DNA from 3 places in the Pseudomonas tohonis genome. Region 1 is predicted to be linked to each of the others. Evidence: predicted binding sites of a transcription regulator. Region 1 holds the regulator's gene; each other region holds the start of a gene.
What was found. The regulator FliA, encoded in region 1, starts transcription of late flagellar genes. The targets are predictions, from matches to a motif close to CTAAAGTTTNNNNNNNNNNNGCCGNTAA.
Positions count from the first base shown of each region.

Region 2: the regulator FliA is predicted to act here: its motif matches at 6,479-6,506, upstream of HSX14_RS27570 (methyl-accepting chemotaxis protein).
Region 3: the regulator FliA is predicted to act here: its motif matches at 8,355-8,382, upstream of HSX14_RS31435 (methyl-accepting chemotaxis protein).

Region 1 is NZ_AP023189.1:4,335,381-4,345,650, forward strand. Features, by position in the region: gene motD (flagellar motor protein MotD) at 2-889, opposite strand; gene HSX14_RS19600 (flagellar motor protein) at 900-1,640, opposite strand; gene HSX14_RS19605 (protein-glutamate methylesterase/protein-glutamine glutaminase) at 1,657-2,772, opposite strand; gene HSX14_RS19610 (chemotaxis protein CheA) at 2,813-5,089, opposite strand; gene HSX14_RS19615 (protein phosphatase CheZ) at 5,101-5,889, opposite strand; gene HSX14_RS19620 (chemotaxis response regulator CheY) at 5,909-6,283, opposite strand; gene fliA (RNA polymerase sigma factor FliA) at 6,368-7,114, opposite strand; gene fleN (flagellar synthesis regulator FleN) at 7,111-7,944, opposite strand; gene flhF (flagellar biosynthesis GTPase FlhF) at 8,018-9,379, opposite strand; gene flhA (flagellar biosynthesis protein FlhA) at 9,395-10,270, opposite strand, start outside.
Region 2 is NZ_AP023189.1:6,002,595-6,012,864, reverse strand. Features, by position in the region: gene hfq (RNA chaperone Hfq) at 1-98, shown strand, start outside; gene hflX (ribosome rescue GTPase HflX) at 111-1,412, shown strand; gene hflK (FtsH protease activity modulator HflK) at 1,511-2,668, shown strand; gene hflC (protease modulator HflC) at 2,668-3,534, shown strand; gene HSX14_RS27585 (DUF2065 domain-containing protein) at 3,640-3,825, shown strand; gene HSX14_RS27580 (ATP phosphoribosyltransferase regulatory subunit) at 3,860-5,047, shown strand; gene HSX14_RS27575 (adenylosuccinate synthase) at 5,101-6,396, shown strand; gene HSX14_RS27570 (methyl-accepting chemotaxis protein) at 6,535-8,469, shown strand; tRNA gene HSX14_RS27565 (tRNA-Leu) at 8,525-8,611, opposite strand; tRNA gene HSX14_RS27560 (tRNA-Leu) at 8,725-8,811, opposite strand; gene rnr (ribonuclease R) at 8,986-10,270, shown strand, end outside.
Region 3 is NZ_AP023189.1:4,657,136-4,667,405, reverse strand. Features, by position in the region: gene HSX14_RS21100 (PQQ-dependent catabolism-associated CXXCW motif protein) at 1-316, opposite strand, end outside; gene HSX14_RS21095 (ABC transporter permease) at 424-1,221, opposite strand; gene HSX14_RS21090 (ABC transporter ATP-binding protein) at 1,218-1,949, opposite strand; gene HSX14_RS21085 (YVTN family beta-propeller repeat protein) at 1,946-2,914, opposite strand; gene HSX14_RS21080 (ABC transporter substrate-binding protein) at 2,938-4,152, opposite strand; gene HSX14_RS21075 (HAMP domain-containing sensor histidine kinase) at 4,425-5,675, shown strand; gene HSX14_RS21070 (response regulator) at 5,695-6,330, shown strand; gene HSX14_RS31435 (methyl-accepting chemotaxis protein) at 6,995-8,311, opposite strand; gene HSX14_RS21060 (pentapeptide repeat-containing protein) at 8,444-9,121, opposite strand; gene exaA (quinoprotein ethanol dehydrogenase) at 9,178-10,270, opposite strand, start outside.

The DNA of each region.
Region 1 (10,270 bases):
ATCATTGTCCGCCTGCGGGGGCCGGCGACGGGGAATTGACGCCCCCCTCTGCAGAGGGGCTCGCTGCTGGCGACGGTGCAGGTTGCGTGCCAGCACGCTGCAAGGCGCCATCAGGTTTCGCATTGGCACTGCCGACGCCGCTCACCGCGCGACGCACGTCCAGATTGCGGGAGATCACCAACACCACGCGCCGGTTACGCCCGCGCCCTTCCGCCGTCGCGTTGTCGGCTACCGGCTGGAACTCGCCATAGCCGACCGCCGCCAGCCGCGCCGGGTTCACACCGTCCATCGACAACATCCGCACGATGCTCGCGGCCCGCGCCGTAGACAGCTCCCAGTTGGAAGGATAGTTCGTCGTGCTGATCGGCAGGTTATCGGTGAAACCTTCCACGTGCACCGGGTTTTCGTAGGGGGCGAGGATCTTCGCGACCTTTTCGATGATGGTGAAGGCTTCGTTGGCCGGAATGGCGTCGCCGCTGGGGAACAGCAGGCTGGAGTTCAACTCGATCTCCACCCACAGCTCGTTGCCGCGAACCGTCATCTGTTCGTCCTTGATCAGGTCGCCGAACGCATCGCTGATGTTGCGGGTGATTTCCCGCAGCGGATCACTGGCGTCGCCGTCGCTGCTGCCGGAGTCCTGGGTCATGGATTTGTCGGACTCGGTGGTGCGCGGGCGCTCCTCGCCCACGGGTATCGGCTTGATGGAACGGTCCGGCTGGTTGAAGACCCCGGTCAGGCTCTCCGAGAGGATCTTGTACTTGCCTTCGTTGATCGAGGAGATGGAATACATCACCACGAAGAAGGCGAACAGCAGGGTGATGAAGTCGGCGTAGGAGACCAGCCAACGCTCGTGATTCTCGTGTTCTTCCTGATGACGTCTGCGGGCCATGTCGCCTCCATCAGTCCATGAAGCCTTGCAGCTTCAACTCGATGGAGCGCGGGTTCTCGCCCTCGCCGATGGAAAGGATGCCTTCGAGCAGCATTTCCCGGTAGCGCGACTGGCGCATGGCAATGGACTTGAGCTTGTTGCCGATGGGCAGCAGCAGCAGGTTGGCGAAGCCGACGCCGTAGATGGTGGCGACGAAGGCCACCGCGATACCGCCGCCCAGCTGGCTGGGATCGGCCAGGTTGCCCATCACGTGGATCAGGCCCATCACCGCGCCGATGATGCCGATGGTCGGAGCGTAGCCGCCCATGCTCTCGAACACCTTGGCGGCCTGGAAGTCGCGGGCTTCCTGGGTGTAGAGGTCCACTTCGAGGATGCTGCGGATGGCCTCCGGCTCGGCGCCGTCCACCAGCAGCTGGAGGCCCTTGCGGGCATAGGCGTCGGGCTCGGAATCGGCGATGGGCTCGAGCCCCAGGAGGCCTTCCTTGCGCGCCGCCATGCTCCAGCCGACCACGCGGTTGATGCCGCCGGCGAGGTCGATCTGCGGCGGGAAGATGATCCAGCGGATGACGACCAGGGAGCGCTTGAACACGCTCATGGGGGTCTGCAGGAACGCCGCGCCGAGGGTACCGCCGATGACGATCAGCGCCGCAGGGCCGTTGAGCAAGGCCCCGGCGTGCCCACCTTCCAGGTAGTTGCCACCGATGATCGCGACGAGCGCGAGAATGACCCCGACGAGACTCAGTACATCCATTGAAGCGTGCTCTCCATTACAGGCACGCCTCGGCGATGTGCCTGCCGATATCGTCGAGCCCGTAAACGGCATCGGCCAGGTTGGCCTTCACGATGGCCATGGGCATGCCGTAGATCACGCAGCTGGCCTCATCCTGCGCCCACACCTGGCTGCCGCCCTGCTTGAGCAGGCGCGCGCCCTCACGGCCATCGGCGCCCATGCCGGTCAATACCACCGCCAGGACCTTGTCGTTATAGGCCTTGGCCGCGGAACCGAAGGTGATGTCCACGCAGGGTTTGTAGTTCAGGCGTTCATCGCCGGGGAGGATGCGCACGGTGCCGCGCGCGTCCACCATCATCTGCTTGCCACCGGGCGCCAGCAGCGCCAGGCCGGGGCGCAGCACGTCACCGTCCTCGGCCTCCTTGACGGATATCCGGCAGAGCTTGTCGAGGCGCTCGGCGAAGGCTTTGGTGAAGGCGGCCGGCATGTGCTGGATCAGGACGATGGGCGCCGGAAAGTTGCCGGGCAGCTGGGTCAGCACCCGCTGCAGGGCCACCGGGCCGCCAGTCGAGGTACCGATGGCCACCAGCTTGTAGGACTTGCGCTTGGGGCTCGGGCTGGAGGAGCCGCCAGCGCTTGAGGCCGGTGCAGGCGCAGCGCCGGCACTGGGACGCGAGGGTGCCGGAGCGGGCGCGGCGTGGCTCGGCGACGGCGTCGGGGCCGCCGGAGCCGGGCTGTAGCTGCTGTAGCGACGGTTGCTGCGTGCGATGCTGTGGACCTTCTCGCAAAGCAACTGCTTGACCTTGTCGGGGTTGCGCGAGATGTCCTCGAAGTTCTTCGGCAGAAAATCCACCGCACCCGCGTCCAGGGCGTCCAGGGTCACCCGGGCGCCTTCGTGGGTCAGGGAGGAGAACATCAGCACGGGGGTCGGGCAGCGCTGCATGATGTGCCGCACTGCAGTGATGCCATCCATCATCGGCATCTCGTAGTCCATGGTGATCACGTCCGGCTTGAGCGCCAGCGCCTGGTCGATGGCCTCGCGGCCATTGGTGGCGGTACCGATCACCTGGATATTGGGGTCGGCGGACAGAATCTCCGAAACGCGACGACGGAAGAACCCGGAGTCATCAACCACCAGAACCTTGACTGCCATAAACACTCCTAACAGGCGGCCCGACGGGCCGCCTAATCGATCAACCGCGGCGCGCGTAGCGCTTGAGCATGCTCGGCACGTCGAGAATCAGGGCGATGCGCCCATCACCGGTGATGGTCGCGCCGGACATGCCGGGCGTGCCCTGGAGCATCTTGCCCAGGGGCTTGATCACCACCTCTTCCTGGCCGACCAGCTGGTCCACCACGAAGCCGATGCGCTGGGTGCCCACGGAGAGGATCACCACATGGCCTTCGCCCTGTTCCTCGTGGGCGGCATCGCGAACCAGCCAGCGCTTGAGGTAGAACAGCGGCAGTGCCTTGTCGCGGACTATCACCACTTCCTGGCCGTCCACCACATTGGTGCGCGACAGGTCGAGGTGGAATATCTCGTTGACGTTGACCAGCGGGAAGGCGAAGGCCTGGTTGGCCAGCATCACCATCAGGGTCGGCATGATCGCCAGGGTCAGCGGCACCTTGATGACGATCTTCGAGCCCTGCCCCTTCTGCGAGAACACGTTGACCGTGCCGTTGAGCTGGGAAATCTTGGTCTTCACCACGTCCATGCCGACACCACGGCCGGAGACATCGGAGATCTCGGTCTTGGTCGAGAAGCCCGGGGCGAAGATCAGGTTGTAGCACTCCAGATCGGTAAGGCGGTCGGCGGCGTCCTTGTCCAGCAACCCCTTCTCCACCGCCTTGGCGCGGAGGATGTTGGCATCCATGCCCTTGCCGTCGTCGGTGATCATCAGGAGGATGTGGTCGCCTTCCTGCTCGGCGGAGAGCACCACACGGCCAGTGCGCGGCTTGCCGGCGGCCTCGCGCTCCTCGGGCGTCTCGACGCCGTGGTCGACGGCGTTGCGCACCAGGTGGACCAGCGGGTCGGCCAGGGCTTCGACCAGGTTCTTGTCGAGGTCGGTTTCCTCGCCCACCAGCTCGAGGTTGATCTCTTTCTTCAGGTTGCGCGCCAGGTCGCGGACCAGGCGCGGGAAGCGGCCGAAGACCTTCTTGATCGGCTGCATGCGCGTCTTCATGACGGCGGTCTGCAGGTCGGCGGTGACCACGTCGAGGTTGGACACGGCCTTGGCCATGGACTCGTCGCCGCTGTTCAGGCCGAGGCGCACCAGGCGGTTACGCACCAGCACCAGCTCGCCGACCATGTTCATGATCTCGTCCAGGCGCGCGGTGTCCACGCGCACCGTGGTCTCGGCTTCGCTGGCGGGAGACGCGGCCTTGTCGGCCGCCGCCGGTGCAGGCGCCGCAGCGGGCTTGGCAGCAGGCTTGGGCGGCTCGGCGGCCTTCGGAGCCGCAGGCTTCGCGGCGGCAGCAGGCTTGGCGGCCGGTGCGGCAGCGGGCTTGGCCGGTGCCGCGGGTTTGGCGGGCGCGACCTCGGCAGCCTCGGCAACGAACTTGCCCTTGCCGTGCAACTGGTCGAGCAGCGCTTCGAATTCGTCGTCGGTGATGTTGTCGCCGGCGCCGGGTGCAGCCGCCTGCGGGGCGGGCGCGGCGGCAGCCGGTGCGGCGGCTTCCGTCGCGGCGAACTTGCCCTTGCCGTGCAACTGGTCGAGCAGCGCTTCGAACTCGTCGTCACTGATCTCGTCGCCCCCACCGGCAACCGGTGCGGCAGGCGCGGGGGCGGCTGCGGCCGGCTTCGCCGGTGCGGCGGCCTCGGTCGGCTCGGCAACGAACTTGCCCTTGCCATGCAACTGGTCGAGCAAGGCTTCGAATTCGTCGTCGCTGATCTCGTCGCTGCCGGCAGCGACCGCCGCGGGAGATGCAGGGCTTTCGGCAGCAGGCGCGTCGAGCACGTTCAGCAGTTGCTCGAACTCGCTGTCGGTGATGTCGCCGGATGCGGCGGGAGCGGCCTCGGCGACCGGTTCAGGCTCGGGCTCGTACTCCGGCTCGGCGGCGGGCGCTTCCTCGTCGTCGCCACCCGGCTCGGCCAGCCGCGCCAGGGCGGCGAGCAGCTCGGGAGTGGCCGGCGTCGGCTCGGCACGCTCACGCACCTGGCTGAACATCTCGTTGACCGTGTCCAGCGCCTGCAGGACCACGTCCATGAGCTCCGCCGTCACGCGGCGTTCGCCCTTGCGCAAGATGTCGAACACGTTCTCGGCGATGTGGCAGCACTCCACCAGCGCATTCAGCTGGAGGAAACCGGCACCGCCCTTGACCGTGTGGAAGCCGCGGAAAATGGCATTGAGCAGATCCATATCGTCCGGACGGCTCTCGAGCTCGACCAGCTGTTCGGACAATTGCTCCAATATTTCGCCGGCCTCAACCAGGAAGTCCTGGAGGATTTCTTCATCGGCGTCGAAGCTCATTCGGTTGCTCCCTAGAATCCAAGGCTGGATAACAGATCATCGACATCGACCTGACCGGACACGACATCATCACGCTTATCGGCATTGATCTGCGGACCTTCACCCCTGGAAGGCTCTTTTTGTTTTTCTTTTTCAGCCACGAGCTCCGCACGGTCGTGCTGGATGCCGGCGAAACGATCGACGTCGCTGGCCATCAGTACCAGTTTCACCAGGTTGCTCTCGACTTCGGTGACCAACTGGGTAACGCGCTTGATCACCTGGCCGGTCAGGTCCTGGTAGTCCTGAGCGAGAAGGATGTCGTTCATTCTGGACGAAAGCTGCTCGGTGTCGCGTTGACTGCGAGCAAGGAAGGTCTCGATACGCTTGGCCAGGTCGCGGAACGCATCCGCGCCAATTTCCCGACGCATGAAACGGCCCCACTCCTCACCCAGGCTCTGGGCTTCGTCGCCCAGCCCGTTGAGCAGCGGCGCGCTCTCCTCCACCAGGTCCATGGTCCGGTTGGCAGCCTTCTCCGTCATCTTCACCACGTAGGAGAGACGATCGGTGGCATCGGCGATCTGCGAGACCTCGGTGGCGTGGGGCAGGTGCGGGTCGATCTGGAAGTTGACGATCGCGGTGTGCAGCTCGCGCGTCAGCTTGCCGACTTCCTGGTAGAGCCCACGGTCACGGACCTTGTTGAGTTCGTGGATGAGTTGCACGGCATCGCCGAAATTGCCTTTTTCAAGGGTCTCGACCAGCTCGCGCGCATGGTTTTTCAGGGTCGACTCTAGGTCTCCCGATTGGGAATCTTTCTGGTCCATGGCGTCCTCGCGACTGGCATCAGCCGTTGACCCGTTCGAAGATCTTCTCGATCTTCTCTTTGAGCACCTGGGCGGTGAAAGGCTTGACCACATAGCCATTCACACCGGCCTGGGCCGCTTCGATGATCTGGTCACGCTTGGCCTCGGCCGTCACCATCAGCACCGGCAGGTGCTTGAGGCGCTCGTCGGCACGCACGGCGCGCAACAGATCGATCCCGGTCATGCCGGGCATGTTCCAGTCGGTGACCAGGAAATCGAAATTGCCACTGTGCAGCATGGGTAGAGCGGTGGTGCCATCATCGGCCTCTGCGGTATTGGTGAAACCCAAGTCACGCAGGAGGTTCTTGATGATGCGTCTCATCGTCGAGAAATCGTCCACGATGAGGATTTTCATGTTCTTGTCCAAATCGACCTCCGTACAGTCCTAAACGCCCCCGAATAACGGGGGCGTCGATCAATCGAAAAACCGGCGTGCCGATCAGTGTGCTCGCCATTCGCCCAGCCGCGACCGCAAACGCGCGGCACATTGGCTGTGCAACTGGCTCACACGCGATTCACTGACCCCCAGCACTTCGCCGATTTCCTTCAAATTCAGCTCTTCGTCGTAATACAGCGCCAGTACCAGGCGCTCTCGTTCCGGCAGATTGGCGATGGCGTCAGCCAGCGCCGCCTGGAAGCGCTCGTCTTCCAGATCATTCGAAGGTTCGAGATGGGTGACTCCGGTATCTTCGTGCGTCGCGCCATGCTCACCGTCCTGCAACAGGTCGTCGAAGCTGAACAGGCGACTGCCCAAAGTGTCGCTCAGGATGCCGTAGTAATCTTCGAGACTCAATCCAAGTTCGGCCGCAACTTCCTGATCTTTAGCGTCTCGCCCGGTTCTCGCCTCAATTTTCCGGATGGCATCGCTCACCATCCGGGTGTTGCGGTGGACCGAACGTGGTGCCCAGTCCCCCTTCCTCACTTCGTCGAGCATGGCACCGCGGATGCGGATGCCGGCGTAGGTCTCGAAACTGGCGCCCTTGCTGGAATCGTATTTCTTCGAGGCTTCGAGCAGGCCGATCATGCCGGCCTGCATCAGGTCCTCCACCTGCACGTTGGCCGGCAGGCGGCCCAGCAGGTGGTAGGCGATACGTTTGACCAGCGGCGCGTAGCGCTCGATCAACTGGTGCTGGGAATCCCTAGCCTGTGCCTTGTTGTACATACGAAGTCCACTAGCGGGTGTCATATGGCCGAATCCGCGATCGGTTGCTGCACCAGGCGCTCGACGAAGAACTCCAGATGACCGCGTGGGTTAGCCGGCAGGGGCCAGCTATCCACCTTCTGGGCAATCGCCTTGAACGCCAGGGCGCACTTCGAGCGCGGGAAGGCTTCGTAAACCGCGCGCTGCTTCTGCACGGCCTTGCGTACGGATTCGTCATAGGGCACCGCACCGACGTACTGCAAGGCCACATCCAGGAAGCGATCAGTCACTTTTGTCAGCTTAGCAAAGAGGTTGCGACCCTCCTGTGGACTGTGTGCCATGTTGGCCAATACGCGGAAACGGCTCATGCCGTAGTCGCGTTTGAGGAGCTTGATCAAAGCATAGGCGTCGGTGATGGAAGTGGGTTCGTCACAGACGACCACTATCACTTCCTGTGCCGCACGCACGAAGCTGACCACCGCATCACCGATACCGGCGGCGGTGTCGATCACCAGCACATCGAGGTTGTCGCTGATCTCGCTGAAGGCCTGGATCAGGCCGGCGTGCTGCATGGGCGAGAGCTGCACCATGCTCTGGGTGCCGGAAGCGGCCGGCACGATGCGTACGCCCCCCGGCCCTTGCAGCAGCACGTCACGCAGGTCGCACTCGCCGGCGATCACGTCGGCGAGGGTGCGCTTGGCGGTGAGGCCGAGCAGCACGTCGACGTTGGCCAGGCCGAGGTCGGCGTCCAGCAGCATCACCCGGCGACCGAGATCGGCGAGGGCCAGCGAGAGGTTCACCGACACATTGGTCTTGCCGACGCCACCCTTGCCGCCGGTCACAGCAATCACCTGTACGGGATGCAAACTACCCATTTATCACACCTTGTCTCACGTCGACTGGGCCACTTGGCGGGCTCGTGCCACTCATCCGGAGTGGCTGGGGGTTCTAACCGACTCGGCGGGCCGGATTCTGGTACAGGCCGGCGAAGAGGTCGGCCATGGCTTCTTCGCTGGGGTCTTCCGGGGTCTGCAGGCTGACCGCACGACTCACCAGCTGGTGGCTGCGGGGCACCTGCAGGTCATCCGGAATCCTAGGCCCATCAGCGAGATAGGCTACCGGGAGATGCTGGCCGATAGCCAGTCCTAAAACCTCTCCCAGGCTCGCCGCTTCGTCGAGCTTGGTCAGGATGCAGCCGGAAAGACCGCAGCGCTTGTAACTATGGTAGGCCGCCTTTAGCACTTGGCTCTGACTGGTTGCAGCCAGCACCAGATAATTCCTGGCTTTGACCCCTCTGCTGGCCAACGTTTCCAACTGCATTTTAAGCGCAGGATCGGCTGCCGGCAGGCCCGCCGTATCGATCAGCACCACGCGCTTGCGCGCCAGGGGTGCCAGGGCCTGGGTCAGGGACTGGCCCGGGTCGACGTGGGTCACGGAGACGTTGAGGATGCGGCCGAGGGTCTTGAGTTGCTCCTGGGCGCCGATGCGATAGCTGTCCATGCTCACCAGGGCGATCTGCTGGGCGCCGTACTTGAGCACGTAGCGCGCAGCCAGCTTGGCCAGGGTGGTGGTCTTGCCCATGCCGGCGGGGCCGACCAGGGCGATCACCCCGCCCTCCTCCAGCGGCTCCTGCTGCGGGGTGCGGATGGCGTGGGCCAGGTGGGCGAGCACCATGCGCCAGGCCTGGCGCGGGTCCTTGACCGAGGCGACGCGCTCCATCAGCGCCCGCGACAGTTCGGCGGACAGGCCCATGCGCTGCAGGCGACGCCAGAGGCCGGCCTGCTGCGGGCGGCGGCTCTGCATCTGGCCCCAGGCGATGGAGCCGAGTTGTACTTCGATCAGCTCACGCAGGCCGTTGAGCTCGAAACGCATGGCGTCCAGGCTGCGCTGGTCGGCGGCGGCCGGCGCGGCGGGCCTGGCCGGAGCGGCGGCGGGAGACGGGGCCACCGGCGCGGCGGACGGGCGCTCCAGGCGCGACGAACGCATGGCGGCGGCGAGGCTTTCCGGGGACAGCTCCGAGCGGTCGGCGATCAGCTGGCGGTTCTTGCCGGCATCGGCCTGGCCACCGCGGTTGCTCAGCTCCGCGTGGGCCTCGGCGATGCGGGCCTGGGTGCGGCGCAGCTCGGCTTCGAGGGCCGGGTTGGGCTTGCTCGGCGCGGGAGCCGGCATGGGATAGTCGAGCGCGGCGGTGATCTCCACGCCACCTGCGACCCGACGGGTGCCGATGATGGAGGCATCCGCGCCCAGTTCGTCCCGCACCAGTTTCATGGCCTGGCGCATATCCGCAGCGAAGAAGCGTTTGACCTGCATGGCCTGTGACCTCGGTTAGTTCTGCCCCACAGTCGCGACTATGGTGACCTGCTTGTTGTCCGGTATTTCCTGGTAGGCCAGTACGTGCATGGTTGGCACGGCGAGCCTTGCGAAGCGCGACAGCATCGCCCGGATCGGCCCGGCCACCAGCAGGATGGCCTGCTTGCCGAGCATCTCCTGGCGCTGCGCCGCTTCAACCAGGGAACGTTGCAGCTTCTCGGCCATGCCAGGCTCCAGGAGGATGCCATCCTCGGAGCCTTGCCCGGCCTTCTGCATGCTACTGAGCAATATCTGTTCCAACCTGGGTTCCAGGGTGATCACAGGCAGCTCCGGCTCTAGTCCCACAATGCTTTGCACGATTGCGCGGGCGAGCGCCACGCGAACCGCCGCCACCATAGCGGCGGGATCTTGACTCTTCGGGGCGACGTTGGCGATCGCCTCGGCGATAGTGCGGATGTCGCGCACCGGCACCTGCTCCTGCAGCAGCGCCTGCAGCACCTTGAGCAGCGTCGAGAGCGACACCAGGCCCGGCACCAGTTCCTCGGCCAGCTTCGGCGAGCTCTTGGCCAGCAATTGCATGAGCTGCTGCACCTCCTCGTGCCCGAGCAGCTCGTGGGCGTGCTTGTGCAGGATCTGGTTGAGGTGGGTGGCGACCACGGTGCTGGCGTCCACCACCGTGTAGCCGAGGGACTGCGCCTGGTCGCGCTGGCTACCATCGATCCATACGGCTTCCAGGCCGAACGCCGGATCCTTGGCGGCGATGCCATTGAGGGTGCCGAATACCTGGCCCGGGTTGATCGCCAGCTCGCGATCCGGGTAGACCTCCGCCTCGGCCACGCTGACGCCCATCAGGGTCAGGCGATAGGCGTTGGGCAGCAGGTCGAGGTTGTC
Region 2 (10,270 bases), 1.7 Mb from region 1:
TGGTCTACAAGCACGCAATCTCCACCGTGGTACCGAGCCGCCCCGTGCGTCTGCCGAGTGCCACCGAGCAAGAAACCCCCGAGCCTGGTAACGCCTGATAGGAGTCTGCATTGTTTTTCGAACGCCCTGGTGGTGGTGAACGGGCCATCCTGGTTCATCTGGACGGCCACGATCCCGAGGCGCGAGAAGACCCGCAGGAATTCCAGGAACTGGCTCGGTCGGCTGGCGCCGACACGGCAGCTTTCATCTCCGTGTCGCGCCACCAGCCAACAGCCAGATATCTGATCGGTAGCGGCAAGGTCGAAGAGCTCCATGACCTCGTCAGGGCTGAACAGGCCGAACTGGTCATCTTCAATCACACCCTCACGCCCAGTCAGGAACGCAACCTCGAGCGAGCGCTCGAATGCCGTGTTCTCGATCGCACCGGGCTGATTCTCGACATCTTCGCCCAGCGCGCCCGCACCCATGAGGGCAAGTTGCAGGTGGAGCTCGCCCAGCTCGAGCACATGAGCACCCGGCTGGTTCGTGGCTGGACTCACCTCGAGCGGCAGAAGGGTGGTATCGGCTTGCGTGGGCCGGGTGAAACCCAGCTCGAGACGGACCGTCGCCTGCTGCGCGTGCGCATCCGCCAGATCAAGCAGCGCCTCGAGAAGGTGCGTAGCCAGCGCGAGCAGGCTCGACGTGGCCGCAAGCGCGCCGATATTCCCTCCGTTTCGCTGGTCGGCTACACCAACGCCGGCAAGTCCACGCTGTTCAATGCCGTGACTTCGTCCGAGGTCTATGCTGCGGACCAGTTGTTCGCCACGCTGGACCCGACCTTGCGCCGTCTCGAACTCAACGATCTCGGGCCTATCGTCCTGGCCGATACCGTGGGCTTCATCCGGCACCTGCCGCACAAGCTTGTCGAAGCCTTCCGGGCTACCCTTGAGGAGTCCAGCAACTCCGACCTGCTGCTGCATGTGATCGACGCCCATGAGCCTGAGCGCATGGCGCAGATGGAGCAGGTCATGGCGGTGCTGAACGAAATCGGCGCAGATGGCTTGCCGATGCTCGAGGTGTACAACAAGATCGACCTGCTCGAAGGCATGGAGCCACAGATCCAGCGCAACGAGCAGGGCAAGCCTGAGCGGGTATGGCTTTCCGCCCGCGACGGCCTCGGACTCGACCTGCTCAAGCAGGCGATCGCCGAGCTGTTGGGGGATGATCTCTTCGTGGGAACCCTGAAGTTGCCGCAGAAACTCGGCAGGCTGAGAGCGCAGTTCTTCGCCCTCGGTGCCGTGCAGAGCGAGAAGCATGACGAGGCCGGGGAGTTCCTCCTTGCCGTCAGATTGCCGCGTGTGGAGCTCAACCGTCTGGTCAGCCGTGAAGGCTGGAAGCCGCAGGAGTTCCTGGAGCAACACACTTTGCAATAAAGCCCGCAGGTGCGCTTTTTGCCGCGGGTGGCGGGCTTTCGGTAGCATTGGCGGGCGTGCCGTGGGTGCGTCTTTGCTTTATCAGTATGGAGAGCGCTATGGCTTGGAATGAGCCGGGTGGCAACTCGAACAATCAGGACCCCTGGGGTGGACGCCGTGGTGGCGATCGCAAGGGGCCGCCGGATCTGGACGAAGCCTTCCGCAAACTGCAGGACAGTCTCAATGGGCTGTTCGGCGGCAAGAAACGTGGTGGTGGCGATGGCGGTGGCAAGGGCGGCGGCTTCGGCCTGATCGGCATTGCCCTCTTCCTGCTCGCCATGGTCTGGCTCTACAGCGCCGTCTACGTGGTCGATGAGCAGGAGCAGGCCGTGGTGCTGCGCTTCGGCAAGTACTACGAAACCGTCGGCCCGGGCCTGAACATCTATTTCCCGCCCATCGATCGCAAGTACCAGGAAAACGTCACCCGCGAGCGTGCATACAGCAAGCAGGGTCAGATGCTCACCGAGGACGAGAACATCGTCGAGGTGCCGCTCACCGTCCAGTACAAGATCACCAACCTGCAGGACTTCGTGCTCAAGGTCGACCAGCCCGAGGTGAGCCTGCAGCACGCCACTGAAAGCGCCCTGCGCCACGTGGTCGGCTCCACCGAGATGGACCAGGTCCTGACCGAGGGGCGTGAGCTGATGGCCAGCGAGATCAAGGAGCGCCTGCAGCGTTTCCTCGATACCTACGGCACCGGCATCACCGTGACCCAGGTGAACGTGCAGAGCGCCGCCGCGCCGCGCGAAGTGCAGGAAGCGTTCGACGACGTTATCCGCGCCCGCGAGGACGAGCAGCGTGCCAAGAACCAGGCCGAGGCCTACGCCAACGGCGTGATTCCCGAGGCGCGTGGCCAGGCGCAGCGCATCATCGAGGACGCCAACGGTTATCGCGACGAAGTGATCTCCCGCGCCAAGGGTGAGGCGGATCGTTTCACCAAGCTGGTCGCCGAGTATCGCAAGGCCCCCGAGGTCACTCGCCAGCGCCTGTACCTGGACACCATGCAGGAAGTCTTCAGCAACACCAGCAAGGTGCTGCTGACCGGCGACAAGGGGCAGAACAACCTGCTCTACCTGCCGCTGGACAAGATGATCGACAACCGTGGCGGTAGCAGTGGTGCCGTGCCTGGCGCCGCCGCGAGCGGTGCGGCCGATCTCGGTTCGCGTGTCACCACCGATCTGCAGCAGCGCGATCTGCGTTCTAGGGAGAGTCGCTGATGGGTAACAAATCACTGATCGCCCTGATCGGAGCCGTCGTCCTCGCCCTGGTGGCCTGGAGCAGCTTCTACATAGTGGCGCAGACCGAGCGCGCGGTGCTGCTGCAGTTCGGCCGCATCGTCGAGGCCGACGTCAAGCCGGGCCTCCACGTGAAGATTCCGTACGTCAACCAGGTGCGCAAGTTCGACGCCCGCCTGCTGACCCTGGATTCGCCGACCCAGCGCTTCCTCACCCAGGAAAAGAAAGCGGTGATGGTGGACGCTTACGCCAAATGGCGTGTGGCTGATGCCGAGCGCTTCTATACCGCGACTTCCGGCCTCAAGCAGATTGCCGACGAGCGCCTGTCGCGTCGCCTGGAAGCGGGCCTGCGTGACCAGTTCGGCAAGCGCACCCTGCATGAAGTGGTATCCGGTGAGCGTGACGGTCTCATGGCCGATATCACCCGCTCGCTGAACACCATGGCCAGCAAGGAGCTGGGTATCGAGGTGCTGGACGTCCGCGTCAAGGCCATCGACCTGCCCAAGGAAGTGAACCGCAGTGTGTTCGAGCGTATGAGCACCGAGCGTGAGCGCGAGGCCCGCGAGCACCGCGCCAAGGGTAGCGAGCTGGCCGAAGGCATTCGTGCCGACGCCGATCGTCAGCGCCGCGTGCTGTTGGCCGAGGCCTATCGCGAGGCGGAAGAGGCCCGTGGTGATGGCGATGCCCAGGCGGCCGCCATCTACTCCAAGGCCTATGGCCAGGACCAGGAGTTCTACGCCTTCTACCGCAGCCTCAAGGCCTACCGCGAGAGCTTCTCGAGCAAGGGCGACGTGATGGTTCTGGACCCGAGCAGCGAGTTCTTCCAGTTCCTCAACAAGGCCAAGTGATGGTTTTCCCCGGCGGACGGTCCTGTCCGTCGGGGTGACCCACCGGGAAAACGTGGTATCATGCGTCAGCCGGGAAATCCCGGCTTTTTTGCGTCCGCGAGAATCATGTGGCAGGAAATCGGCATAGCTTTCTGTTTCGTGCTGGTGCTGGAAGGCATCCTGCCCTTCCTCTATCCGCGCCGTTGGCGCGCCGCGGTGCACGGGCTGGCAGGGTTGAAGGACCGCCAGCTTCGCCTCATGGGCCTCGCCAGCATGTTGCTGGGGACCGGCCTCCTGTATCTGCTTCACTGAAGGCTTGCCGCCCGGCTGAGAGGGGAATGGCGTAATGGCAACGGTAGATCGCTGGCTGCTGCCAGATGGAATCGAAGAAGTACTGCCGCCCGAAGCGGCGCGCATCGAAGCAGCCCGCCGCCAGGTGCTGGACCTGTTCCAGCGCTGGGGCTACGACTTCGTGGTCACCCCGCACATCGAATACCTCGAGTCCCTGCTGACCGGTGCCGGCCAGGACCTCGACCTGCGCACCTTCAAGGTGACCGACCCGCAATCCGGCCGCCTGATGGGCTTCCGTGCCGACATCACGCCGCAGGTGGCGCGCATCGACGCCCATACCCTGCGCCGTGAAGGGCCCAACCGCCTGTGCTACGCCGGCAGCGTCCTGCATGCCAAGCCGCGCGCGCTTTCCACCTCGCGCAGCCCGATCCAGCTTGGCGCCGAACTCTATGGCGACGCCAGCCCGGCCAGCGACGTGGAAGTCATCAGCCTGATGCTGGAGATGCTTGAGCTTGCCGATGTGCCCGACGTGCACATGGACCTCGGGCATGTCGGTATCTACCGTGGCCTCGCCCGTGCCGCCGAGTTGTCCGGCGAAGTGGAGCAGCAGCTGTTCGACGCCCTGCAGCGCAAGGCCGTCGACGAGGTGGCCGAGCTGACCGAGGCCCTGCCCGGCGAGCTGGCTTCCATGCTGCGCGCGCTCGCCGAGCTCTGCGGCGATCGCCAGGTCCTGGAGCTTGCCCAGGGTGTGTTGATGGATGCGCCGGACGAGGTGCATGTCGCGCTCGACGAGCTGATCGCCATCGCCGACGAGCTGGAACTCCGCTACCCCGAGCTGCCCCTGTATTTTGACCTGGGCGAGCTGCGTGGTTACCACTACCACACGGGCGTGGTCTTCGCCGCCTTCGTGCCGGGCGAGGGCCAGTCCATCGCCCAGGGTGGTCGCTATGACGACATCGGCGCCGATTTCGGTCGCGCCCGTCCGGCGACCGGGTTCTCCACCGACCTGAAGACCCTGGTCACCCTGGGGCGGATGGAGCTGGATGAGGCCCCGACCGGAATCTGGGCGCCCGACGTCCATGACGTCTACCTTTGGCAGGCCGTGAAGCGTCTGCGCAGCGAAGGTCAGCGCGTGGTCCAGGCATTGCCGGGTCAGGATGTGGACAGTGCGCAGGAGGTGGGTTGTGACCGCCAGCTGTGCCTGCGTGACGGGCGCTGGCAGGTTGCGCCCCTGGTTTCCTAAAGGTTTTCCCGCCGGCCGTTGCCGGCATCGAGCTTCCGAAGAGGACAAGTGTTATGGGTAAGAATGTCGTGGTCCTGGGCACCCAGTGGGGTGATGAGGGCAAAGGCAAGATCGTCGACCTGTTGACCGATCAGGCAGCCGCTGTCGTGCGCTACCAGGGCGGCCACAATGCCGGTCACACCCTGGTGATCGACGGCGAGAAGACCGTGCTCCACCTGATCCCGTCCGGCATCCTGCGCGAGAACGTGCAGTGCATGATCGGCAACGGCGTGGTCGTCGCGCCGGATGCGCTGATGCGCGAGATCACCAAGCTCGAGGAGAAGGGCGTGCCGGTGCGCGAGCGCCTGCGCATCAGCCCCTCCTGCACCCTGATCCTGCCGTACCACGTCGCCCTCGACCAGGCGCGCGAGAAGGCCCGTGGCGATGCCAAGATCGGCACCACCGGCCGCGGTATCGGCCCGGCCTATGAGGACAAGGTGGCCCGTCGCGGCCTGCGTATCGGCGACCTGTTCCACCGCGAGCGCTTCGCCGCCAAGCTCGGCGAGCTGCTGGACTACCACAACTTCGTCCTGCAGAACTATTACAAGGAACCGGCCGTCGATTTCCAGAAGACCCTCGACGAGGCCCTGGGCTACGCCGACCTGCTGGAGCCGATGATCACCGACGTCGCCGCCCGACTCCACGAGCTGCGCAAGCAGGGCGCCTACATCATGTTCGAAGGTGCCCAGGGCTCGCTGCTGGACATCGACCACGGCACCTATCCCTATGTGACCAGCTCCAGCACCACTGCGGGCGGCACCGCCACCGGTTCCGGCTTCGGTCCGCTCTACCTGGACTACATCCTGGGCATCACCAAGGCCTACACCACCCGCGTGGGTTCCGGCCCGTTCCCCACCGAGCTGTTCGATGAGACCGGTGCCTTCCTGGCCAAGCGCGGCCACGAGTTCGGCTCCACCACCGGTCGCGCCCGTCGTTGCGGCTGGTTCGATGCCGTCATCCTGCGTCGTGCCATCGAGATCAACAGCATCTCCGGCCTGTGCCTGACCAAGCTGGACGTGCTCGACGGTCTTGAGACCATCCGCATCTGCGTTGGCTACAAGGACCAGAACGGTGACGTGATGGTCGATGCGCCGACCGACGCCGACAGCTACATCGGCCTGCAGCCGGTCTACGAAGACATGCCGGGCTGGAGCGAGTCCACCGTTGGCGTGAAGTCGCTCGAAGAGCTGCCGGCGGCCGCCCGTGCCTACATCAAGCGCATCGAGGAGCTGGTCGGTGCGCCCATCGACATCATCTCCACCGGGCCGGATCGCAACGAAACCATCGTCCTGCGCCACCCGTACGCCTGAGTCGCCTGACTCGAAAAGGGCCGCCTCGTGCGGCCCTTTTTCATGGGCGCAAGAAAATATTGCGGCATGGCCCTTGCTGGAGCTCTATAAATCCCTGAAGTCGCCGTTAAAGAAGAACGGTCGTAGAGGAGCATCGTCGTGTCCGCCATTCTTTCCCTGCTCAGAAGCCGCCTGTTGCGGCCTGTTTTCATCGCCCTCGGCGTCTCCCTGTTGGTGCAGGTGGTGGTGGCTGTTGCCCTGACTCGGGGCACGGTCGACTCGCTGGTCGAGGACCTCGGTCGGCGCCTGGGTGATGACACCCGCCGCCTGTCGGGCGAACTGGAGCAGGCCGGGCGGGAAGTCTCCGGCAGCCTGACCAGCCTCTCCAGCAAGACCCGCGAGCGCCTGAGTGCGTCCCTCTCCGAGCGCCTCAAGGCGGAGCAGGGTCAGTTGCGCTCCACGCTGGAGGAGAACCTCAAGGCCTCCGCCACCGATCTCGCCCAATTGCTCGCCGCCGTCGCGCCGCGCGCCATGTGGGACAACGACATCCCGACGCTTTCCGAATTTGCCCGCCGCGCCCAGCGCAATCCCAATGTGCTTTTCGTGGTCTATGACGATGCCCAGGGCCAGCACCTCACGCGCTACCTCAATCGCGAGAACGCCGCGATCAAGGGGCTGCTGGCCAAGGGGCAGGGCGAGCGCGCGCTGGACAAGGTGCTCAACGCCGCTGCCAGCGACCCGTCCGTGTACATGGTCGAGGCCTCGATCAGCCCCAACGGCGTGGAGATCGGCAAGGTGCGCCTGGGGGTGTCCACCGCCACCATCGAGGATCAGCTGAAGGCCCTGGACTCCCGCTTCAGTGCGCTGATCGCCAGCGGAGGCGAGCTGGTGGGGCAGAGCCTGTCCGGCGCAGCGACCGACAGCACCGCGGTGTTGACCGCGCGGCTCAAGTCCGCCCAGGAGGCGGCCAATGGCATGAGCACCGGCACCCAGAAGACCGTCGAAGACGCTGCCCACGAGCTGCGCTGGCGCATCGGTCTGGCCCTGGTGCTGGTCGGGCTCGGCGTGCTGCTGGTGCTCGCCGTGGTGCTCGGCCATCGCGTGGTCAACCGCCTGCGCCTGCTGATCGCGGCCCTGAACGACCTGGCGGCAGGCGAGGGGGATCTCACCCGGCGCGTGCGCCTGGACAGTACCGATGAGCTGGGCGAGATGGCCACGGCGGTGAACCGCTTCATCGACAAGCTGCAGCCCATCGTGCGCGAGGCGGGTGATGTGGCGGTGCGCACCGGCAGCGAGATCCGCTCGCTGTCCGAGCGCAGCCTGGCTGCCGAGGCGGCGGCCGATCGCCAGCGCAACGAGGTGGCCGGCAGTCTCGATGCCCTGGCGCAGATGACCGCCGAGGCCCAGGCCGAGAGCCAGGCCATGCAGACGGCACTGCAGCAGGTCGGCGAGATTCGCCAGGCGACCCAGGACAACGCCGCCATCGCCCGCAAGGTCGGTGGCCTGATCGAGACCCTGGAGGAGCGCGTGCAGAACGGTGCCGAGGTGATCGAGCGCCTGGCTCGGCAGAGCGAGCAGATCGAGGTGGTGCTGTCGGTCATTCATGGCATCGCCGAGCAGACCAACCTGCTGGCCCTCAATGCTGCGATCGAGGCGGCGCGTGCGGGAGAGAGTGGTCGCGGTTTCGCGGTGGTGGCGGACGAGGTGCGTGCGCTGGCCAGCAAGACCCAGCAGTCCACCGGCGATATCCAGGCGCATATCGGCGCGTTGCAGAAGGGTGCGAAGGAGGCGGTGGCCGCCATCTCCCAGGCGCGCGCCCGTGCCTCCGAAGGCATCGACGCCCTGCGTGACAGCGAGCGCCTGCAGCAGAGCGTGCAGCAGGCGGTGGAAGGGGTTCACGAAGCGGTTCGTGCAGCCGCGCGTGCAGCCGAGCACCAGGCCGAAGGGGCACATGCCGTGCGTGGGCGGGTCGATGTGATCCATGCCGAAGCGCGATTGGCTGCGGAGGCCGTGGCGGCCACCGCCAGCAGCGGGCGCGTGCTCGATGGTCTGGCTGCGCAGCTGAAGTCCAGCCTCGGTCAGTTCAAGGCCTGATGCCTGGATGCCAGAAAGCACAAAGCCGAGCAGAGCTCGGCTTTGTGTTGAAGAGTGGTGCCCAGGAGAAGACTCGAACTTCCACGGTGTTGCCACCGCTAGGACCTGAACCTAGTGCGTCTACCAATTCCGCCACCTGGGCACATTGCGATGATCGCTCATCGACTTTTTGCTGCACTTGATCGACCGTGTCGACAGGGTGTGCTGCTACCCTCTAAGCGAGAAAACGAGCAAAGAACTCGGTTTCTTGAATAATGGTGCCCAGGAGAAGACTCGAACTTCCACGGTGTTGCCACCGCTAGGACCTGAACCTAGTGCGTCTACCAATTCCGCCACCTGGGCACTCACAACGTCTCAGCAACGCTGTGGGCGCGAACTATACGGTTCGACTTTTTGCTTGTAAACCCCTGACAGTGAAAAAATTATTCTTGGATGAAAGCTGACCGCTGAACGGATTTCGCGCTTCAATAGACAGATGGCAAACATAACTATGAATGAAAAGGTGAATCCCCTCTGATGGCCGATTGGCAAAACCTCGATCCCGAGGCCGCCCGCGAGGCGGAAAAGTACGAGAACCCCATCCCCAGCCGTGAACTCATCCTGCAGCGACTCGATGAGCGCGGCGCCCCGGCCAGCCGCGAGCAGCTGGTTGAAGAGTTCGGTCTGACCACCGAGGATCAGCTGGAGGCGTTGCGTCGGCGCCTGCGCGCCATGGAACGCGATGGCCAGCTTATCTATACCCGTCGTGGTACCTATGCACCGGTCGACAAGCTCGACCTGATCCGTGGTCGCATCAGCGGTCATCGCGATGGCTTCGGCTTCCTCATCCCCGATGACGGCAGCGACGACCTGTTCCTCAGCCCCGCGCAGATGCGCCTGGTGTTCGACGGCGACCGCGCCCTGGCGCGTGTCTCCGGCCTCGATCGTCGTGGCCGCCGCGAAGGCGCCCTGGTCGAGGTGATCGAGCGCGCCCACGAGACACTGGTCGGCCGCTTCTTCGAAGAGAGCGGCATCGCCCGCGTGGTCGCCGACAACCCGAAGATCCAGCAGGAAGTCCTGGTGCCCCAGGGCAAGCAGGGCGCCGCCAAGCACGGGCAGTTCGTGCAGGTGAAGATCGAGCAGTGGCCGAGCAATTTCCGCGTCGCCCAGGGCGAGGTGGTCGAGGTGCTGGGCGACTACATGGCGCCCGGCATGGAGATCGAAGTCGCCCTGCGCAGCTACGACATCCCCCATGAATGGCCCGAAGGCGTGATCAAGGAAGCCGCCAAGCTCAAGCCGGAAGTGGCCGAGAAGGACAAGGAGAAGCGCATCGACCTGCGCCACCTGCCTCTCGTCACCATCGACGGCGAAGATGCCCGCGACTTCGACGATGCCGTCTACGCCGAGGCCCGCAAGGGTGGCGGCTGGCGCCTGTTCGTCGCCATCGCCGACGTCTCCCACTATGTAAAGGTGGGCTCGGCGCTGGATGAGGAGGCGGCCAATCGCGGCAACTCGGTGTATTTCCCCGAGAAAGTCATCCCGATGCTGCCGGAGGTGCTGTCCAATGGCCTCTGCTCGCTGAACCCGCTGGTCGATCGCCTCGCCATGGTCTGCGAGATGACCCTCTCGCGCGCAGGCAAGATGACCGGATACGAGTTCTACGAGGCGGTCATCCACTCCCATGCGCGCCTGACCTACAACAAGGTCAGCCAGTTGCTGGAGACACCCGACTCGGTCGAAGGCAAGCAGCTCGCCCAGCAGCTTCCACAACTGGTTCCGCACCTGCAGCAGCTCTACAAGCTCTACAAGGTGCTGCTGGCGG
Region 3 (10,270 bases), 320 kb from region 1:
CCAGCTCGCCGTTGCCGGTGTTGGCCAGCCACAGGCTGCCGGGCAGGTTGGCGTGGGGTTCGTCGGCGATGAAGCGGCCTTCGAGGAACTGGCGGCGGTAGACGTCGATGAGCTTCGTACGCGGGTCGCGTTCCAGCAGCTGGCGCAGGCCGGCGGTGTCCAGGGTGCGGGCGTGGTCGGCCTCGGCGGGCGTGGGGCTGCGGTAGCGGTCGGTGCGGTAGCCGTCGGCGGAGAACAGCGACGGCTCGGCGTCGGCCCGGACGGCGGCCGGGAACAGGAGGGGCAGGCACAGCAGTGAGGCGATGAGGACTCGCATGGCAGGCATCTCTTTATTCTTATGGCCCGCATTACAAGCCAGCCGCGCGCCTTTGGAAATCCTACGTTGGAGAGGAAAACCCGTACCAAAGTAGTAGTTTCCCCGCCTCAGCCGGCCCGGCGCAGCGCCGCGTGCTGTGGGTTGAAGCTGGCCACCGCCGCCACTGCGAAGACCAGCGTCAGGCCCAGGCAGACGCCCAGGGCCAGCGGGTTGAGCCGCTCGTACAGGGCGAAGCGCACCAGCTCCACCGCGTGGCTGAAGGGGTTGGCCGCGCACAGCCAGTACAGCCACTCGCTGGCCTCGCGCATCTTCCACAGGGGGTAGAGCGCCGAGGAGAGGAAGAACAGCGGGAAGATCACGAAATTCATCACCCCGGCGAAGTTCTCCAGCTGGCGGATGAAGTTCGACAGCAGCAGCCCCAGGGCACTGAGCAGCAGCGCCGCCAGCAGCAGCGCGGGCAGGGCGGCGAGCAGGCCCCAGGCCGGTGGCTGCACGCCGTAGAGCCAGGCGATGGCGAGGAAGGCATACACCTGCAGCAGCGACACCAGCGCCGTGGCCAGCAGCTTGGCACCCAGCAGGAAGGGGCGCGGCAGCGGGCTGGTGAGCAGTACGCGCATGCTGCCCATCTCGCGGTCGTAGACCATCGACAGCGAGCCCTGCATGCCGTTGAACAGCAGGATCATGCAGGCCAGCCCCGGGACGATGTAGGTCTCGTAGGTGATGTAGGTGGCGTACGGGTCGATGATGGCGATGCCCAGCGCCGCGCGGAACCCGGCGGCGAATACCAGCAGCCACAGCAGCGGCCGCACCAGGGCGCTGAGAAAGCGTGAGCGCTGCAGTACGAAGCGCAGCCATTCGCGCCCGACGATGCCGCGCAGGCATTGCCAGTAGGCATTGGCGTTCATGCCCGTGCCCTCGGCCGGGTGAGCTCGCCGAAGGCACCGGCCAGGCCGCCGCCATGCGTTGCACTCAGCTCGCCGGCGGTGCCCGAGGCCACCAGGCGGCCCTGGTCGAGCACCAGCAGGGCGTCCTCGCCGCGCACTTCGTCCAGCAGGTGGGTGGTCCACAGCACGCTCAGGCCTTCGTCGTCGCACAGCTGGCGCACGTGGTGGTTGAGGGCCTGGCGGCTGGCCGGGTCGAGGCCGACGCTGGCCTCGTCGAGCAGCAGCAGGCGCGGGCGGTGGAGCAGGGCACGGGCGATTTCCACGCGCCGGCGGTGGCCGCCGTTGAGGGCGCGCACGCTGTCGCGGCGGCGTTCGCCCAGGCCCTGGCGCGCCAGCTCCTGGTCGATGCGCGCGGCCGCCAGCTGGCGCGGCATGCCGTGCAGGGCGGCGTGGTAGCGCAGGTTCTGCTCCACCGAGAGGTCGAGGTCCAGGGTGCTCTGCTGGAACACCACGCCGAGCTGGCGCAGGGCCAGGCGCGGCTGCCGGCGCAGGGAGTGGCCGGCGACGCGGATGTCGCCGCGCTGCAGGTCGTAGAGGCGGCTGAGCAGCGCCACCAGGGTGGACTTGCCGGCGCCGTTGGGCCCCAGCAGCGCGGTGAAGCGGCCCGGTTCCAGGGCGAAGCTCACGCCGTCCAGCGCGCGCCGTGGGCCGTAGTCGAAGCCCAGGCCTTCCACGTCCAGGGCGTTCATGGGGCGACCACCACGCCCCAGGGGTAGCGGCCGACCTTGATCGACCGGGTCACCTTGAGGCTGTCGACGTCGATCACCGAGACGTCGCCGCTGATGCCGTTGGTGGCCAGCAGGGTCTTCTCGTCGGGGCTGAAGGCCAGGTGCCAGACGCGCCGGCCCACCAGCAGGTAGTCGAGCACTTCCAGGGTCCTGGCATCCACCACCGCCACATGGTTGGCCGGGCCCAGGGCGACGAAGGCGTAGCGGCCGTCGCGGGTCAGCTTGACCCCCACCGGTTGCACCTTGTCCGGGTGCACGCCCTTGATCTGGAAGCGCAGGGTCTTCTGGATGCTGCGCGTGGCCACGTCGACCACGGTGACGGTGCCGCCGATCTCCGCCGAGGCCCACAGGCGCTTGCCATCGTGATCGAACTCCACGTGGCGCGGGCGCTGGTCCACCAGGGTGTTGTCCACCAGCGCCTGGGTCGAGGTGTCGATCCAGTGCAGCATGTTGGTGGTCTCGCTGGTGTTGATCGCCCACTTGCCGTCCGGGCTCACCGCCATGCCCTCGGGCTCCACGCCGACGTCGATCTGCGCCAGCACCTGGCTGCTCTGGGTGTCGACCACCGTGACCAGCGCATCGTCCTCGTTGGAGATGTACAGCCAGCGGTCGTTGGGGTGCAGGGCGAACTGCTCCGGGTCGGCGCCGGAGGGCAGCTCCTTGATGATCTGCCGCGTGGCCAGGTCCATCACCTGCACGGTGTCCGAATCGCTGGCGCAGATGTACAGCAGCCTGTTGTCGCTGGACAGCGCCAGGCCGCGCGGGCGCTTGCCCACCGGCAGGCTGGCGGTGACCGTCAGTGTGTCCATGTCGATCACGCTGATGGCGTTGTCCTTCTCGTTGGACACATAAGCGGTGGCGGCGAAGGTGGCGCCGCTGGCCAGCAGCAGCGCGACGCCGAGCAGGGTGAGGGGGAGGCGGGGCATGGCGGGGTCCTTGTTCTTGGCGTTCATGGCGTGGCTTCCAGGGCAGCCTCGGCCAGGCGGCAGCGGCTCTCCGGCGCGTCGTGGCCGAGGGTGTCGAGTTCGCTGAAGGGGTGGAGGAATCCGTCCTGGGGCGAGGTGCTGATCAGCGCGCGTGGCTGGATCAGCTCGATGGGCTGGCGCAACTGGCCGTCCCAGGGGCGGTAGCTCAGCTTGCGGCCCTTGAAGCCGTCCAGCGGCAGGTCCGGCGACAGCTCCAGGGTGCGGATCGCGGCGGCGTCGGTGGCGCCCAGGCGGGTCACCGCGCTGGCGATGCTGCGCACGGCCACCCAGGCGGCGAAGTCGCGGTCGTTCATCCAGCGCCCGGTGAGGGCCTCGAAGCGCTTCTGCAATTGCGCCGCGCCGTAGGTTTCCACCGTCTTGTGCCAGCCCGTGGGCACCAGGCCCTGGGTGCCGGCCACCGGGCGTGGCAGCCAGGTGTTGTAGGGCAGGTATTCGCCGAAATCGCCGCGCTCGTCGGCCACCAGTACGCCGTCATAGTCGTCGGCCTGGGTGAACAGCGGCATGTCGGCCTGGGCGCTGCGGCGCTGTTCGTTGTCGAAGGTCCAGGGCTTCTCGCCGATGATCTTCAGGCCGAAGCGCCCGGCGGCGCGGCGCAGGGCGGCAGCGTAGGCCTGGTCCTCGGGGCGCGGGCCGACCACCAGCAGCCAGCGCTTCCACTGGCGCAGGGCAAGGAACTGCACCAGGGCGTCGGCGAGCATGGCGCGGCTGGGCAGGCTGTGCAGCACGTTGGGCAGGCAGGCGTCGGTGCGCAGCGCGTCGTCGGCGGCGCCGGCGTTGAACAGCAGGCTGTCCGGCAGCGCCGCCGACAGCTGGCGCAGCAGCGGCGCCGGGGCATTGACCACGAACAGGCGCAGGCCCTCGGCATGTTGCTGGCGTGCGGCTTCCAGCAGCCCGGCTTCGGTCTCGGCGTTGGTCGCCAGCAACTGGTAGCGCTGCTTGAGGAAGCGCCCGGTGCTGTTGTTGTCGGTGGTCGCCAGCTCGGCGCCGCGCAGGCCGGCGTCGCGGGGCTCGGGGATGACGTTGGAGAGCAGCGGTCCCGGGTCGGGGCTGTAGCCGAGGTAGCCGATGCGTACCTCCAGCGGCTGGCGCGCCTCGGCGGCGACGGCGTGGTTGGCCAGCAGCGCGGCGGCGGCCAGGGCCAGCAGGTAGGTCAGGGCATAGGGCGCAAGGTGACGCATGGCGGGGGCTCCCGTTCTTGTAGCGCCAGCCTAGGGCCGCCCCGAGCCCTGGGAAATATGCAGAAAGTAGCGCCGGGGCAGTACCAAGGTAGTAACCCGGCCGCCCGCCCCAGGCCCTAGCATGGAGGCACAAGAACGAGACCGGGAGGCCCGGCCATGCGTGTGCTCAAGACCCTGCTGCTGCCCGTGCTGCTGATCCTCAGCCTGATCGGCGTGGATGGCTTTCGCCCATCCCCCTCCCCGCGACCGGCGGCTGCGACGGGCGCCGGGCGATGAGCACCCTCGGCCGCATCAACCTGCTGGTGGTGCTGTTCTTCGCCGCGGTGACCCTGGTCTGCACCGGTGTACTGCTGCGCCAGGCCAGCCAGGACGTGCAACGCGAGATGATCGCCGCGCGCGCGGTGGTCGAGTACCTGCACGAGGCCGCCCGGCGCGACCCCAGGGCGCTGGAGTCGGCGCTGGCGCGGGGCCTGCGCCATGTGCGCATCCACTGGCAGGGCGAGACGCCCCCGCAACCGCGCGGCCTGGACGCCTGGCTCGGTGCGCGGCTGTTCCCGCCCGCCGAGCAATACGGCGAGCCGCTGCAACTGGACGATGGCCGGCGCGTGCTGATCAGCGTCGACCCGGCGGACGAGATGGACGAGGTGGAGGACTCCCTCATCCAGCTGCTGGTGCTGTTCGGCCTGGCCCTGGGCCTCAGCCTGCTGGCCATCCGCGTCGCGGTACGCCGGGGCCTGCGGGTGCTGGACGAGCTGCACGCCGGCTTCGACGAGATCGCCCGTGGCCGCCTGGCGGTACGCCTTGACCAGCATTCGCTGCACGAGGCGCGCCTGCTGGCCGGCCACTTCAACGAGATGGCCAGCACCCTGGAGCAGGTGCGCAACGACAACGCCGAACTGACCCGCGCCCTGCTGGCGCTGCAGGAGCACGAGCGCAAGCACCTGGCCCTCGCCCTGCACGACGACATCGGCCAGTACCTCGCCGGCATCCGCGCGCAACTGCTGCTGTTGCGCTCCATGACCGGCCAGGCACCGGGCGCCGGTGCCACCCTGCGCAGCCTGGAGGACAACTGCCAGCGCATGCAGGACAGCTTCCGCGCGCTGGTGCGCGACCTTTACCCCGTGGTCCTGGAGCGCCTGCAACTGGGCGAGGCCGTCGCGCTGCTCACCGAGCAGTGGCGCAGCGCCCAGGGCGTCGACTGCACCTTGCACCTGGGCGAGGACCTGCCGGTGCTGCCCGCCGCCGACCAGGCCCATCTCTACCGCCTGCTGCAGGAAGCCCTGACCAACATCGCCCGCCACGCCGACGCCAGTGCGGTGAGCGTGCGCCTGGAGCGCCGCGGCCGACGCCTGCGCCTGCTGGTGGGCGACAACGGCCGTGGTGCCGTGCAGCCGCCACGGCCCGGCATCGGCCTGCGTTCCATGCTGGAGCGGGCGCGCTGCCTGGGCGGCGACCTGCGCCTGCGCACCCGTGCCGGCAGTGGCTGGCTGGTGCGCCTGAGCATTCCCCTGGGCGAAGCCTGAACAACCTGGAGAACCTGCGATGAAGATCCTGCTGGTGGACGACCATTCCGTGGTGCGCCAGGGCTACGCCAGCCTGCTGCGCGGCCTGCTGCCCGAGGTGGAGGTGAGCGAGGCGGCTAGTGGCGAGCAGGCCCTGCAACTGGTGCAGGACAGCATCCCCAACCTGGTGGTGATGGACCTCTCGCTGCCGGGCATCAGCGGCCTGGAGACCACCCGCCGGCTGCGCCAGCGCCTGCCGCAGCTGCGCGTGCTGTTCTTCAGCATGCACGACGAGCTGCCCCTTGTACGCCAGGCGCTGGACGCCGGTGCCGCCGGCTACATCACCAAGAACTCCGCGCCCGAGGTGCTGGTGGAGGCGGTGCGGCGCATCCTCGCCGGGCACGCCTACATCGAGCAGCCCCTGGCCACCCAGCTCGCCTGCCACCCGGCGCACCAGGCCGGCGACCCGCGTCTCTCCGGCATGACCCAGCGCGAGCTGGAGATCTTCACCATGCTCGCCCGCGGCATGCCCGCGCGCAGCATCGCCGAGCACCTGTGCATCAGCGCCAAGACGGTGTCCAACTACCTGACGATGCTGAAGAACAAGCTGCAGGTCAGCTCCCAGGCGGAGCTGGTGCACCTGGCCATCGATACCGGGGTGTTGCGGGTGGGGTGAGGGGGCAGGGCGCCCTGCAGCTTCACCGGTGTAGGCGAGAATGCATGGGCTCTGCCTGCCCTGTCGCTACCGCGTGGGTTTCGCTTCGCTCTACGCCACGCAAGCCATTGCGCCCCGAGCGTGATGCGCACACCGATGAAGCTGTTGGCGAGGAGGTTGGAGCAGCGGCCAAACGCCCCTTTCAGGAGGCCGAGCGCAATCGTCGTTTCAGGGGTTGAGCGACATGGATGTCGCGAGAGGCGTACCGGGCCATGGATGGCCCGTTACGCCGTGCCGCTGAAACGATGATGGAGCGAGGGGAGTCTGGCGAAGCCAGACCCGTATGGAGGGGCAAGCGCTTTTGGTTACTTTTCTGGCGATTGAGAAAAGTGACTCGCCCGGGGGGGCGAAACAGAAACCATCAGCAAAACTCGGCAATCGGCTTGGCCAAAAACTTTCCAGCAACACTTAACGCAGACAGAGCCATCCCATATGGAGGTGGGGAACCACGTCCTACGGATGGCGCGTGCCGCAGGGTGCTTCCGGCGAGCCCGAGGTGCGCGCAGCACACCCTACGTCCGGAGTGAGCGCCGGCCGTATGCGCCGAGGTCTGATCGTGCGCTCCTTCCAGGAGTCGAAAGCAAAGCCACGTTCTAAGAACGTGAATGTCTAATCGCCATCGGGTTCACCCCTTCAATTGACTCGCGAACTGCCCCACGGCGCTGACCACGCGCTGGGCGCCGTCCTGGATCTCGACGATCACCGAGCCCGCCTCGTTGGCCAGGTTGAGGCCCTCCTCGGCGTGCTGGCGGCTGCTGGACATGCTGTCCACCGCGGCCTGGGCCAGGCTCTGGTTCTGCTGCACGACCTCGACGATTTCCTCGGCCGCCTGGCTGGTGCGCCCGGCGAGCTGGCGCACTTCGTCGGCGACCACGGCGAAGCCGCGGCCCTGCTCGCCCGCGCGGGCCGCCTCGATGGCGGCGTTGAGGGCCAGCAGGTTGGTCTGCGAGGCGATGCCGCTGATGGTCTTGATGATCGAGCTGATCAGTTGCGACTGCTTGTCCAGCGCCTCGATGCCTTCGGCCGCTTCCTGCACCTGGTTGGTGATCAGGCGCATGACGTTGACCGTCTGGCTGACCACCGAGGCGCCCTTCTGCGCGGTGGCGTCGGTCTGCTGGGAGGTGCTGTAGGCGATGTTCGCCGCCTCGGCGACGGCCTGCTCCTGGTTCACCTGGTCGGTGATCACGGTGGCGAACTTCACCACCTTGTAGAGCTGGTCGTTGGTGTCGTGCACCGGGTTGTAGGAGGCCTCCAGCCAGACTTCGCGGCCGTGGGCGTCGATGCGCTTGAAGCGGCCGACGACGAACTCGCCGCGCAGCAGCTTGGCCCAGAACTCCCGGTACGCGGGGGAGCTGGACTCCTCCGGCTCGCAGAAGACGCTGTGGTGCTTGCCCTTGATCTGCTCCAGGCGGTAGCCCATGGCGTCGAGGAAGCGGTGGTTGGCGTTGAGCACCTCGCCCTTGAGGTTGAACTCGATGACGGCGGTGGAGCGCAGCAGGGCGTTGATGAGGCCCTCGTGCTCCTTGGCGGTCTCGATGGTCCGGGTCAGGTCGTTGGCGCAGACCACGATGCTCTGGATCTGCCCGCGCCCGTCCCGGATCGGTTGCCAGATGCAGCGCAGCCAGGCCTCGCGGCCGTCGCCCCGGAGCAGCCGGTACGCGCCGTTGAAGTGCTCGCCGTTGGCCAGGCCCTGGCGCATCTTCTGGTAGTTGGGGTCGCGGTGGAAGGTCTGTGGGATGAGCTCTTCGAGCGTGCGGCCGATGACATTCTCAGGGCGGTACTGCAGCACATCGAGGAAGTTATCGTTGACGGACAGGATGCGACCCTGGAGGTCGATCTCCATCACCAGCATTTCCTGGAAGATGGATTCCTTGATCTGCTGGGCCCGGGCGTTTTCCTCCCGAAGGTGCTCCAGCTCCTTTTTCAAGCGCGTGTTGAACATGGTCGGAACCCGTTGGCTGAGAGTATGGAACTGCTTGGTCAGCGCATCGGCCCTGCCGGTACTTTCTTAAGGGGCTGGCGAGAAATTCGACGGGGCGCGGCTTGAAAAGTGTAGACGCGCTCCGCTTGGTCATCATTTTTCCCAGTCGACGGGGCATTCCCGGCAGCCTTCCATGTTCACCCCCTGGAACGACGCGTAGTGGCGGCGGGCGCCGCTGAGGTCGGCGTTCTCCAGGTTGGCGTCGCCCAGCTTGGCTTCCTGCAGGTTGGCGTCGTTGAGGTGGGCGCCCTTGAGGTCGGCGCGGCTGAGCCAGGTCATTTCCAGGTCGGCGGCGCTGAGGTTGGCATCGTGCAGCCTGGCGCCGGAGAGGCGGGCGAATTCCAGGTAGGCGGCGGTCAGGTCGGCGCCCTTGAACTGCGCGCCCTGGCCGAACAGCCCCCAGCCCTGTACCGCCACGAGGCGTGCGTTGCTGAGGTCGGCCAGGCGCAGGTTGCTCTGCTGCAGGCTGGCGCGGGTCAGGTTGGTGCCCACCAGCTGGGCCTTCTCCAGGTTGGCCAGGTCGAGGTTGGCGTGGCGCAGGTCGGCGCCGGAGAGGTCGGCCCCGGCGAGGTTGATCCTGTGCAGGTCGAGGTTGCGCAGGTCGGCATTGCGCAGGTCGGCGCCGGGACACTGGCTCTCCGGCTCCAGGCGGCAGCCGTCGATCACCTTGACGGCGTCCGGGGCGGCTTCGGCTTGCGGGGCGGGGGCCTGGGCCCAGGCGAGCCCGACGACCAGCATCAGCAGGGGGAGGAACATGGGCAGGTAGTTCATGGCGGCTCCTGGTGCGTGGCGGGGAGTCGGCGCGCCCGTAGGCGCGCCAGGGAGGGTCAGCGGCTGGCGGTCTTGTTGTCCCAGCTCGGCAGCTTGAACACCCAGAACGAGCCGCCCTGGGCCACCGGCTTGGTCAGCTCGGCCATGTCGCCGCCCCACAGCGGCACGGCGCCGCCGTAGCCGACGGTCACGCCGATGTACTGCTCGCCGTCCTGCTCCCAGGTGATGGGCGGGGAGACGATGCCGCTGCCGGTCTGGAACTTCCACAGCTCCTTGCCGGTTTTCGCGTCGAAGGCCTTGAAGAAACCGTCGCCGGTGCCGGTGAACACCAGGTTGCCCTTGGTGGCGAGCACGCCGGCCCACAGCGGCAGGTGCTCGTTGTGCTCCCACACCACCTTGCCGGTGGTCGGGTCCATGGCGCGCAGGCTGCCGACGTGGTCGTCGTACATGCGCTTGATGCGGAAGCCCATCCCCAGGTAGGCGGAGCCCTTCTTGTAGTTCACCTCCTCGGTCCAGTAGTCCTCCTTCCAGTTGTTGGCCGGTACGTAGAACAGGCCGGTGTCCTGGCTGTAGGCCATGGGGTTCCAGTTCTTGCCGCCGAGGAAGGGCGGGGAGACCTCCACCGCCTTGCCGTGTTTCTGGCCCGGCTCGGGCAGCGGCGGGCGCTGGCCTTCGTTCTCCACCGGGCGGCCGGTCTTCAGGTCGATGTGGCTGGCCCAGGTGATGTTGTCGACGAAGGGGAAGGCGTTCTGCAGCTTGCCGTTGGTGCGGTCGACCACATAGAAGAAGCCGTTGCGGTCGGCGTGGGCGGTGGCCTTCACCGTCTTGCCGTCCTTGCCCTTGTAGTCGAACAGCACCAGTTCGTTGTTGCCGGAGAAGTCCCAGGCATCGTTCGGGGTGTGCTGGTAGAACCACTTCACCTCGCCGGTGCTCGGGTCCACGCCCACCTGGCCGGAGGTGTAGAGGCTGTCGTAGTCGTGCGGGTTACCGCCCTTGGCGGTGCGTGCCCAGGTGTTCCAGGGGCCGGGGTTGCCCGCGCCGACGATGATGGTGTTGGTCTCGGCGTCGAAGCTGGCGCTCTGCCAGGGGGCGCCGCCGCCGTGGCTCCAGGCTTCCACCTTGCCGGTGGGGGAGTTCTTGTCGTCCGGC